Linked DNA regions of Cyanobium sp. PCC 7001. The main gene of each other region encodes a partner of the protein of the gene in region 2 in a complex. Links are inferred from orthologs where the notes say so. Each region holds a gene or a part of one and is shown on either strand. Other genes may lie near its edges.

The links. Proteins that work in one complex are often made in the same cells at the same time.
Region 1: the proteins of accC (region 2) and accD are in contact, whole or in part, in a solved structure (PDB 8UXZ), measured with the Escherichia coli proteins. The link is inferred for Cyanobium sp. PCC 7001 from one-to-one orthologs.

What each region holds. Positions count from the first base shown.
Region 1 is NZ_DS990556.1:205,121-210,307, reverse strand. What follows is about bases 1-2,829. They hold accD (acetyl-CoA carboxylase, carboxyltransferase subunit beta), read left to right. Parts: upstream 1-891; coding sequence 892-1,767; downstream 1,768-2,829. Other genes in these bases: CPCC7001_RS01085 (Gfo/Idh/MocA family protein), read left to right, coding at 2,278-2,829; CPCC7001_RS01090 (hypothetical protein), read left to right, coding at 1,764-2,240; CPCC7001_RS01100 (A24 family peptidase), read left to right, coding at 1-816. Outside these bases: more of CPCC7001_RS01085, read left to right, coding at 2,830-3,384; fba (class II fructose-bisphosphate aldolase), read left to right, coding at 3,786-4,859; CPCC7001_RS01075 (UPF0182 family protein), read right to left, coding at 4,900-5,187.
Region 2 is NZ_DS990556.1:2,471,484-2,477,300, forward strand. What follows is about bases 2,479-5,415. They hold accC (acetyl-CoA carboxylase biotin carboxylase subunit), read right to left. Parts: upstream 4,655-5,415; coding sequence 3,302-4,654; downstream 2,479-3,301. Other genes in these bases: CPCC7001_RS12130 (Ycf66 family protein), read right to left, coding at 2,479-2,701; psbX (photosystem II reaction center X protein), read right to left, coding at 2,766-2,888; CPCC7001_RS12140 (YggT family protein), read left to right, coding at 2,978-3,298; CPCC7001_RS12155 (hypothetical protein), read left to right, coding at 4,927-5,415. In the rest of the region: CPCC7001_RS12110 (ABC transporter ATP-binding protein/permease), read left to right, coding at 1-441; CPCC7001_RS12115 (chlorophyll a/b-binding protein), read left to right, coding at 468-656; CPCC7001_RS12120 (hypothetical protein), read right to left, coding at 685-1,182; CPCC7001_RS12125 (hypothetical protein), read right to left, coding at 1,191-1,727; more of CPCC7001_RS12130, read right to left, coding at 1,772-2,478; more of CPCC7001_RS12155, read left to right, coding at 5,416-5,817. UniProt on the Escherichia coli protein: This protein is a component of the acetyl coenzyme A carboxylase complex; first, biotin carboxylase catalyzes the carboxylation of the carrier protein and then the transcarboxylase transfers the carboxyl group to form malonyl-CoA.

The DNA.
Region 1 (5,187 bases), 2.3 Mb from region 2 along the record:
TGGATGGCCTGTGGGCTGGGCGCCTGCATCGGCAGTTTCCTCAACGTGGTGGCCTGGCGCCTGCCGCGCCAGGAGTCCCTGGTGCGCCCCCCCAGCCACTGCCCGCGCTGCGGCACCCGGCTGCGCTGGCACGAGAACATCCCGGTGCTGGGGTGGCTGCTCATCCGGGGCCGCTGCCGCCACTGCCAGGCGCCCGTCTCCCCGCGCTATCCCCTGGTGGAGCTCCTCACCGCCGGCCTCTGGGTGGCGGCGGTGGCGGCCCTGCCGCAGGCCATGGGGCCGGCCCCCTGGTCTGCGGGACTGGTGCTGGCGGGCTGGCTGCTGCTCAGCTGGCTGATTCCCCTCACCCTCATCGATCTCGACCGGCTGTGGCTGCCGGAGTCCCTCTGCCGGATCGGCCTGATCCTGGGGCTGGCCTGCACGGCCCTGCTGGGCTTTGCCCAGGGGCTTGAGGTGGGCCGGGCCCTGCTCTTCCACCATCTGGTGGCCGCCGGCGTGGGTCTGCTGGGGTTCGAGGCGGTGAGCGCCCTGGCCGAGCGCCTGATCGGCAAACCCGCCCTGGGCCTCGGTGACGCCAAGCTCGCGGCCCTGCTCGGTGCCTGGCTGGGGCTCACCGGACTGGGGCTCACGGTGGTGATCGCCGTGGCCTCCGGCGCCGCGGTGGGCGTGGTCGGGCGGCTGAGCGGCCGGCTGGGACGCCACGACCCGATGCCGTTCGGACCGTTCCTCGCCGCCGGCGGGGCCGGCGTGTGGCTGCTGGGTCACGACCCCTGGCTGCGGCTGCTGGCGTCGCTGGGGCTGCTGCCGGGGAGCTGAGGCGGCCGGGGCAGGCCCCCAGCTGGGCAGGCCCTTAAATGGAGCCGAGCCCGCCGATGTTCCTGCAGCCCAGCGATGTCCCTCTTCGATTGGTTCGCTGATCGCCGCAAGGCCGCACCCGTGGTGCGTGCCACCCAGGAGGTGGAGGAGGGGGATGGGCTCTGGAGCAAGTGTCCCGACTGCGGGCTGGTGGTGTACCGCAAGGACCTCATCGCCAACGCCAGCGTCTGCAAGGGCTGCGGCTACCACCACCGCATCGACAGCGGGGAGCGCATCCGGCTGATCGCCGATCCGGGCAGCTTCGAACCCCTCGACAGCGACGTGGCTCCCACCGATCCGCTGGCCTTCAAGGACCGGCGCAGCTACGCCGACCGCCTGCGCGACAGCCAGCAGAGCACGGGGCTGCGGGATGCGGTGGTCACCGGCCTCTGCCGCACCGGCGGCCTGCCCCTGGCCCTCGGCGTGATGGATTTCCGCTTCATGGGCGGCTCGATGGGCTCGGTCGTGGGGGAGAAACTCACCCGGCTGATCGAGGAGGCCACGGCCCGCCGTTACCCGGTGCTGATCGTGTGCGCCTCCGGCGGCGCCCGCATGCAGGAGGGCATGCTCAGCCTGATGCAGATGGCCAAGATCTCCGGCGCCCTGCAGCGCCACCGGGCCGCGGAGCTGCTCTACATCCCCCTGCTCACGCACCCCACCACCGGCGGGGTCACCGCCAGTTTCGCCATGCTGGGCGACCTGATCCTGGCCGAGCCCAAGGCTCTGATCGGCTTTGCCGGCCGCCGGGTGATCGAGCAGACCCTGCGGGAGAAGCTCCCCGATGGCTTCCAGACCGCCGAATACCTGCAGGACCACGGCTTCGTGGACGCGATCGTGACCCGTCCGGAGTTCCGCGACACCCTCGGCGAGCTGCTGCGGCTGCATGGCTGCCGGGAGCTCGTACCGGCATGACCCGCCCCGCCGGCAGCTCACACCCCGCCGGATGGGCGCCGCCACTGCTGAGCGAGCTGCTGAGCGAGCTGCTGAGCTGGCTGGCGCCCCTGCTGATCGCCTTGCTGCTGCTGGCCCCGGTTCCGGGCTGGCCCACCCCGCCAGCCCTGGCCGGTTCGGTGGACTGGCGGGAGGTGCCCGCCAACCGGGATGGCCGCCAGTGGTGGGATGCCGGCAGCCTCCGCCTGAGCAGGGGCGGCAACCTCTCGGTGCTCAGCCGCTTCCAGGCGGCCGCCGGGGATGACGAGCGTCCCCGGATGGGCGATCTCTATGTGATGGAGATCGACTGCGGCCAGCGGCTCTACCGCGACACCTCCGTGAATGGTCTGCCCCGGCTGGGTGCCGAATGGCAACCTGCCGCGGACGATGACCTGATCAGCGCCGTGATCGACGCCAGCTGTGCAGCGGGCGCGCCGCTGCTGCAGGCGGCCTGAATCTCTTCGCCGATCCTCCACCCTGCCGATCCTCCCCATGGTGCCCAGTGCCCCCTCCCCCAGCCAGCACCCCCTCCGCGTGGCGATCGCCGGGCTCGGCTTCGGCGAGAAGGTGCATCTGCCGGCGCTGCACGCCGCCAGCGGCACTGAGCCGGTGGCCCTCTGGCATCCCCGCCCCGAGCGCCTGGAGAGCGCCTGTGCGGCGGCCGAGCTGCCCGGCCACACCGACTTCACCGCCCTGCTGGAGCAGCCGGATGTGGAGGCGGTGGTGATCGCCACCCCGCCGGAGCCCCGCTTCGAGCTGGCCCGGCAGGCCCTCCTGGCGGACAAGCACCTGATGCTGGAGAAGCCCGTGGCCCTCAACGCCGCCCAGGTGGAGGAGCTGCAGCGGCTGGCCCTGGCCCGTGGACGCACCGTTGCCGTGGACTTCGAGTACCGGGCCGTGCCCCTGTTCCAGCAGCTGGCCGCCCTGCTTCAGAGCGGTGCCCTGGGGGACCTGGCGCTGGTGAAGCTCGACTGGCTGATGGGCAGCCGCGCCGATGCCTCCAGGCCCTGGAGCTGGTATTCCCAGGCGGCGGCCGGCGGGGGCGTGCTCGGGGCCCTCGGCACCCATGCCTTCGACATGCTGCACTGGCTGGTGGGCCCCAGCCACCGGGTGGCCGGACGGCTCGGCACCGCCATCCGCCAGCGTCCGCTGCCCGATGGCAGCGGGCGGATGGGAGCGGTGGATGCGGAGGACACGGCCCTGGTGCAGCTGGAGCTGGAGAGCGCCCATGGCGAGCCCGTACCGGCCCAGGTGTGCCTCTCCTCGGTGACCCGGCGCGGCCGTGGCTGCTGGCTGGAGATCTACGGGCGGGAGGGCACCGCCGTGCTCGGCTCCGACAACCAGAGCGATTACGTGCACGGGTTCCACCTGTGGTGGTCCCAGGCGGGGGAGCCGCTGCGCCGGCTGGAGCCCGAGCCCTCCCTGGCCTTTGCCCGCACCTGGGAGGACGGCCGCATCGCTCCGGTGGCCCGGTTGCACGGGTGGTGGAGCAGCGCCGTGCGGGAGGGGCGGCCGATGGTGCCGGGCCTGGCGGAGGCGGTGAGCAGCCAGCGCTGCTGCGACCAGGCCCGCGCCGAAGGACTGACTCGGATTCGGTAGCAACCGCTACGATTTGGCCACGTTGGCCGAGGGGCTCCGGCCCCGCTGGCGGAAGTAGGGATCCAACGGGGCCTCCCGCACACCCGAAGCAACGCGCCATCCAACCCGAGTCCGACTCTTACCGGAGGCACGTCCATGACCATCACCACAGCCAAGCAACTCGCCCGCCAGGCCGAAACGGCCCGCCGGGCCGCCAAGCAGTACGGGTACACCCTGCAGTCCCTGCGCAAGCAGTACCTGATCGACTGATCAGATCGACTGACCTGATCGATTCATCAGATTGGGCGCACGCTGCCGGCCCCGCGGTCCTCGCGATCGCGGGGCCTTTCTCGTGAGCCTGAGACCCGTGAGGCATCACCTAGACTCCGCCGCAGTCCTTTTCTCTGCCTGCGAGGTTTCCCATGGCGTTGGTTCCGCTTCGGCTGCTGCTCGATCACGCCGCTGAGAACGGTTACGGCATCCCGGCGTTCAACGTGAACAACCTGGAGCAGGTGCAGTCGATCATGGAGGCGGCCTACGAGACCGACTCTCCGGTGATTCTGCAGGCTTCCCGCGGCGCCCGCCAGTACGCCGGCGAAGCCTTCCTGCGCCACCTGATCCTGGCCGCCGTGGAAACCTATCCCGACATCCCGGTGGTGATGCACCAGGACCACGGAAACAGCCCGGCCACCTGCTACGGCGCTGCGGCCAACGGCTTCACCTCGGTGATGATGGACGGCTCCCTGCAGGCCGACGCCAAGACCCCCGCCAGCTACGAGTACAACGTGGCCGTCACCAAGGAAGTGGTGGACGTGGCCCATGCCATCGGCGTGAGCGTGGAGGGCGAACTGGGCTGCCTGGGCTCCCTGGAAACCGGCATGGGTGAGGCCGAGGACGGCCACGGCTTCGAGGGCAAGCTCGACCACAGCCAGCTGCTCACCGATCCCGCCGAGGCCGCCGACTTCGTGGCCAAGACCAAGGTGGACGCCCTGGCCATCGCCATCGGCACCAGCCACGGCGCCTACAAGTTCACCCGCAAGCCCACCGGCGAGGTGCTGGCCATCAGCCGCATCGCCGAGATCCACAAGGCCATCCCCAACACCCACCTGGTGATGCACGGCTCCTCCTCGGTGCCCCAGGAGTGGCTGGACATGATCAACAAGTACGGCGGTGCCATCCCCGAGACCTACGGCGTGCCCGTGGAGGAGATCCAGGAAGGCATCCGCAACGGCGTGCGCAAGGTGAACATCGACACCGACAACCGCCTCGCCTTCACCGCCGCCATCCGCGAGGCCGCCGCCAAGGATCCCGCCAACTTCGATCCCCGCCACTTCAACAAGCCCGCCCGGGCCTACATGAAGCAGGTCTGCCTGGATCGCTACCAGCAGTTCTGGTGCGCCGGCAACGCCAGCAAGATCAAGCAGCGCGACATCAACTACTACGCCACCCTCTACGCCAAGGGCGAGCTCGACCCCAAGACCGCCGTGGCGGCCTGAACCTGTCCGAGCCCCCCACCAGGGGGGCTTTTTTCTTGGCTCAGGTGGTGGCCGCAGGTGCGGCAGGCTCAGGAGCGGCAGGGGCAGGCTGGGTGATGGCCTCCTGGGAACGGCGTGGATCGAGCAGGGCCTCGATCGCCTCCCGCAGGCTCGGCTCCATGGCGATGCGGGAGCTGTCGCTCACCACCACCCGGGTGAGGGTGGGCAGCCCCCCGGCGCGGGCCCGCAGGTACACCGGCTCCACGTAGAGCAGGGCCTCGCCGATCGGCACCACCAGCAGATTGCCCTGGATCACCTGGGAGCCGGCCCGGTCCCACAGCCCGAACTG
Region 2 (5,817 bases):
CCCCAGAAGCCCTACATGCTGCTGGGCAGCCTGCGGGAGCAGCTCTGCTACCCGCTGCCCCCCAGCCGCTTCAACGACGAGCAGCTGCGCCATGTGCTGGAGCAGGTGCGGCTGCCCGAGCTGGTGCACCGCTATCCGGATCTGGACATCAAGCAGGACTGGCCCCGGCTGCTCTCCCTGGGCGAGCAGCAGCGGCTGGCCTTCGCCCGGCTGCTGCTGAACGGGCCCCGCTTCGTGGTGCTCGACGAGGCCACCAGCGCCCTCGATGTGGCCACCGAGCGCCACCTCTACCAGCTGCTGCTGGAACGGGACATGGCCTTCGTGAGCGTGGGGCACCGGCCCACCCTCACCGCCTTCCATGACACGGTGCTGGAGCTCGACGGCCAGGGCGGCTGGCGTCTGATGCCGGCCGCCAGCTATACCGTTGGCCATTCCGCCTGAGCGGATGCCACCGGAGACCTGAGCTGATGAGTTCCGCCGACGCCACCCCCGCTCCCAGCACCAGCGCCACCACCGGGGACGTTCCCGCCTTCGGCTGGAGCGCCTACGCCGAGCGGGTCAACGGCCGCTTCGCCATGGTGGGGTTCCTGGCGGTGCTGGTGATCGAGGCGCTCAGCGGCGACACATTCCTGCACTGGGCCGGCCTGGTGCCCTGAAGCTGGCTGTTCCCAGAAGCTGGCCGGCTCAGGGCACCGGGATCAGATCGATCTGCCAGAGCCCGTTGCGGCTCACCTGCACGGCCAGCTGCCGGCCATCGGCCCGCAGCTGCACCTGCCGCGGCACCCCGGCCGGCACCATCGGGATCGGCCTCAGGCTCTGGGAGGAGCGGCGGTAGAGCACCAGTTCGGTGCGTCCCTCCAGCTGCCGCACCAGGGCGAGCCGATCGCCTCGGTTGTCCACGGAGACGCTGATCGGCTGGGCGTCCGGCCGGTTCAGCCCCGGCACGGGCACCGGCCTGCGGCCGCGCAGATCGATCAGAACCACCCGTTCACGGCCGCCGCTGCCATTGATCAGGGCCAGCCAGGTGTCCCCCAGGGAGGGGTCGCGCAGGCTGCCCAGCGGCGCCAGCTGGCGGCCCAGGGCCCCATCCCGCCGCGGCTGGCCATCCAGGCAGCCGCCGAGCACCAGCGGCAGTGCGGCGGCCAGGCCCAGGGCCCAGCGCCTGCCGGCAGAGCGGGCCATCCCTGGCATCAGTTGGCCTCCCCTCGGTCCGGCCCGCCCCCCACAGCGGTCGTGCCCCCGGGACGATCGGGCTCCAGCACGCCGCTGAGGTCGAGCACCTCCACCTGCCACTGGCCCTGTTTCACCACCTGCACCGCCAGGCGGCCGGCATCAGGGGCCAGGCTCAGGCGCACGGGTGATCCCTGGCCGGGCAGGGGCAGGCGCAGCAGCCGCCCGGTCAACCGGTCTTCCACCACCGCCAGCCGCCGGGGCCCCTGCTGCATCAGACCGGCCACATAGCGGCCGTTCCAGCTCAGGGAGGGTGAGCTGTGGGGTTCGCGGCCGCGCCAGTGGCGCAGGGGAACGACCGCACCGCCCGGTTGTTCCTGCAGCACCAGCCGCACCCTGCCCCGCTCCTCGAGCACCGAGGCGAGGTAGCGGCCATTGCCGCTCAGGGCCGGATCGAGGCGGTTGCTGCCGGGGCTGAGGCCAACGGGTGCGGCCTGGCGCCTGCCCAGCCAGCCGCTGCTGCAGCCCACCAGGGCAGGACTGAGGCCGAGCAACACCAGCAGGGGCCAGCGGAAGCGGGACGGGCTCAGTCGGGAGGGGCTCAGTCGTCGAAGCGGGAGGCGTTGTCCCGCGGCCGTGAGCGGGGTGCCTCCTGGGCCGGGCCTGCCGCCGGACGACCCGTGGGGGTGGGGGCCGGCCTGCTGCTGATCGGGCTGAAGTCCGCGTCGCTGATCGGGGCCGAAGGCCGGGGGCCGCCGGCAGCGGTGGAGCGGATCGGCGTGCCCTGGGGAATGCCCGCCCGCTCGGGCGTGGCGGACCCCGGCGCGCTGCCGGGGCGACCGCCAGCGGCGGCAGGCCGGCGGCTGGAGCGGGGAGGAGCCTCGGCGGCGGCGGTGGGTCTGGAGCCCCGGCGGGGCTCCGGCTGGTTGTCCCGTTCCCGGCGGCGGGCGCCGAAATCACTGGCACCGCGGCCGCCGCCGGCGGTGTAGCGGCTCGGCTCGGGAGCGGCGCTGCCGCTGTCCCAGCCTGGGGTTTCGTCGCGGCGGCTGGCGGCCCGCTCGGGGATGGCGGCCCGGCTGGCCCGGCGCATGCGGTAGAGGTCTTCCTCGGGTTCGCGGCTGGGGATGCGCCGGCGCAGGGGTTCAGGCTCGTCGAAGCGCTCCCGCTCGGGGTCGTCCCAGCTGCGGCCACCCATGCGGGGGCGGTACGGGCCCACGGGGGCGGGTTCGTCGTCGTCGAAGTAGGAGGAGCGGCGGGCCTGCTCGGTGGTCACGCCCCGCAGTCTCACGCTCTCGTAGGCGAAGAACACGGTGGTGCCGGCCAGAAGGAACTGGCCGAACTGGAGGATCGGATCGAGCCGCCAGCCCTGGAAGAAGAGGATGCCGCCACAGAGCAGGCCCACGGCGGCAAAGAACACGTCGTAGTCGCGGGCCAGTGCCGGCTTGAAGCTGCGCATGAAATAGAGCAGCGCTCCGCCCACCGCCAGCACGATGCCGACAATGCTGGCCCAGTTGAGGCTGGCATTAACCACGGGGACTCATCCTGGTGCTACCAGGCACTGTAGGGAGGCGTCCAGGGACGGGGCCCGGACCAGCTCAGAGGCGGCGATCCACCTGGTCGTTCTGGCTGATCAGCACCAGAGCGATGGAGATCGGCACCACCACGATCACAGCGCCCCAGACGAGGCTGCTCAGGAAATTCGCGAGGGAGGGGGTCATGGCGCAGCCGCAGGTCGGCGTTGAGCGTCGGCAGATCCTAGGCAGCGGCGGCTGCTTCGTACGCTGATGGGGTCCCTGCTTAGAGCTTTGTGACGGCGCTTCCCGCTTCTCCCCTGGCCTGGGCGCATCTGCTGCTGGGCCTGGCGCTGGCCCTGTGGACCCTGCTGTTCCTGTTTCGCATCGTGCTCACCTGGTACCCCCAGGTGGACCTCAGCCAGGGGGCGATGCGCCTGATCGGGGTGCCGACCGAACCGCTGCTGGCCCCCACCCGGCGGCTGATTCCCCCCATCGGTGGCGTGGATGTCACCCCGGTGATCTGGGTGGGGCTGATCAGTCTGGTGCGAGAGCTGCTCGTGGGTCAGCAGGGTCTGGTGACCCAGGTAATGCGCCATGCCGCGGCGGTGGCCTGAGGGCTAGTTGCGGGGCAGCATCTCCTGCTCCACGAACTTGGTGTGCACGTCCCCGGCCTGGAACTCCGGCCGCTCCAGCAGCTGCAGGTGGAAGTCGATCGTGGTGGGGATGCCGGTCACGGCGCATTCGGACAGGGCCCGATGCAGGCGCCTGAGGGCGTGGTCCCGGTCCACACCCCACACGATCAGCTTGCCGATCAGGGAGTCATAGAAGGGGGGAATCTCGTAGCCGGTGTACACGTGGCTGTCCACACGGACGCCCGGACCGCCCGGCGGCAGCCAGCCGGTGATCTTGCCGGGGGCCGGCCGGAAGTTCTGGCGCGGATCTTCGGCGTTGATCCGCACCTCGATGGCGTGCCCGCGCAGCTGGATCTCCTCCTGCTTCACCGAGATCGGCTCTCCCCCGGCGATCCGCAGCTGCTCGGCGATCAGGTCCACACCCGTCACCATCTCGGTGACGGGATGCTCCACCTGGATCCGGGTGTTCATCTCCATGAAATAGAAGTTGCCGGAGCGATCCACCAGGAATTCCACCGTGCCTGCCCCCTCGTAGCCGATGGTGCGGGCGGCGGCCACGGCGGCATCGCCCATCTGACGGCGCAGATCGGCGTTGATGGCCACGCTGGGCGCTTCCTCGAGCAGCTTCTGGTGCCGCCGCTGGATGGAGCAATCCCGCTCGCCCAGGTGCACCACATTGCCGTGGCGATCAGCCAGCACCTGCACTTCCACGTGCCGGGGCCGGTCGATGAACTTCTCCATGTAGAGCCCCGGGTTGCCGAAGGCCGCCTCGGCCTCGCCCTGGGCCGCCTTGAACAGGCCTTCCAGCTGATCGGGCCCGGGCACCAGGCGCATGCCCCGGCCGCCCCCTCCGGCGGTGGCCTTGATCATCACCGGGTAGCCCATGGAGGCGGCCAGGCCGGCGGCCTGCTCCGGCGAATGCAGCAGCCCCTCGCTGCCGGGGATGGTGGGCACCCCCACCCGCTGCATCGTGGCCTTGGCCGTGGACTTGTCGCCCATGGCCCGGATCGCCTCCGGCGAGGGGCCCACGAAGATGAGGCCGTGGTCGGCGCAGATCTCCGCGAAGCGGTCGTTCTCCGCCAGGAAGCCGTAGCCCGGATGGATGGCGTCGGCGCCCCGGGAGGTGGCCGCCGCCAGGATGTTGGGGATGTTGAGGTAACTCTTGGAGCTGGGGGCCTCGCCCACGCACACGGCCTCATCGGCCAGCTGCACATGCAGGGCGTTGCGGTCCACCGTGCTGTAGACGGCCACGGTGGGGATGCCGAGTTCACGGCAACTGCGGAGGATGCGCAGGGCGATTTCGCCGCGGTTGGCGATCAGCAATTTGCCGATGGACATCCGCAGCCGCTCAGCTGTTACAGGCCAGGGCGGACTGTATCAGTGCTCACCGCTGCAACCCGGATGGGTGCGGGGGACCCGGCGATGGGTATATTGCTGGGCCGGTGGTCCCGAGGGATCCGCCGAACCACCCGGATGGGCTGAGGCCCAGCCGTTGCATCAAGCGGATGTGGTGGAATTGGTAGACACGCACGTTTGAGGGGCGTGTGGCTTCGGCCTTGCGAGTTCAAGTCTCGCCATCCGCACTTTTTTCTGCTTCCCCATCTGATCCGGTGCACGCGGTGCAGCCCCACGCCGCGGATCCCACTCCCGTTCCCGATGTGGGGATCGTGCTGGTCAGCAACGGACCCGGCGAACTCACCACCTGGGTGAGGCCTGTGGCCCAGCGGCTCCAGCGGCGTCTGCTGACGCCGGAGTCCCAGGCCTCCCTGGCCCTCTATCTGGTGCTGGTGCCCTGCCCGAACGGCACCGGCCGCGAGCACCGGGCGGCCGCCCCCTGGGGGCTGTTCGAGCGGATCACCCCGGCCAACCGGTTCTGGTCGCTGCTGCTGCGGCCAGGGCGCTTCGGGCCCTGGCCGCGGCAGGGGGTGGTGGTGTTCCTCGGTGGTGACCAGTTCTGGAGCGTGCTGCTCTCGGCCCGTCTGGGCTACCGCCACCTCACCTATGCGGAGTGGGTGGCCCGCTGGCCCCGCTGGAACGACCGCATCGCCGTGATGGGGCCACGGGCGGCGTCCCGGCTGCCGGCCCGCTGGCGCTCCCGCTCCCGCGTGGTGGGGGATCTGATGGCGGACCTGTCGGAGGCGGCCCGCAGTGAGCAGCCCCTGCCGCCCGGGGAGTGGGTGGCGCTGCTGCCGGGCTCCAAGCCCGCCAAGCTGCGGGTGGGGGTGCCCTTTCTGCTGGAGACGGCCGACCGGCTGGCGGCGCGGCGTCCCCAATGCCGCTTCCTGCTGCCGCTCGCTCCCACCACCACGGTGGAGGAGCTGCTGCGCCAGGCCGGGGCCGCCAACCCGATCGCGGCCCGCTACGGCGCCGGCATGCCGGAGCTGTCCCCTGACGGCGATGCCCTGATCACCCCTGCGGGCACGCGCATCCTGCTGGAGCTGCGCAGTCCTGCCCATGCCGTGCTCAGCCAGTGCGCCATGGCCCTCACCACGGTGGGGGCC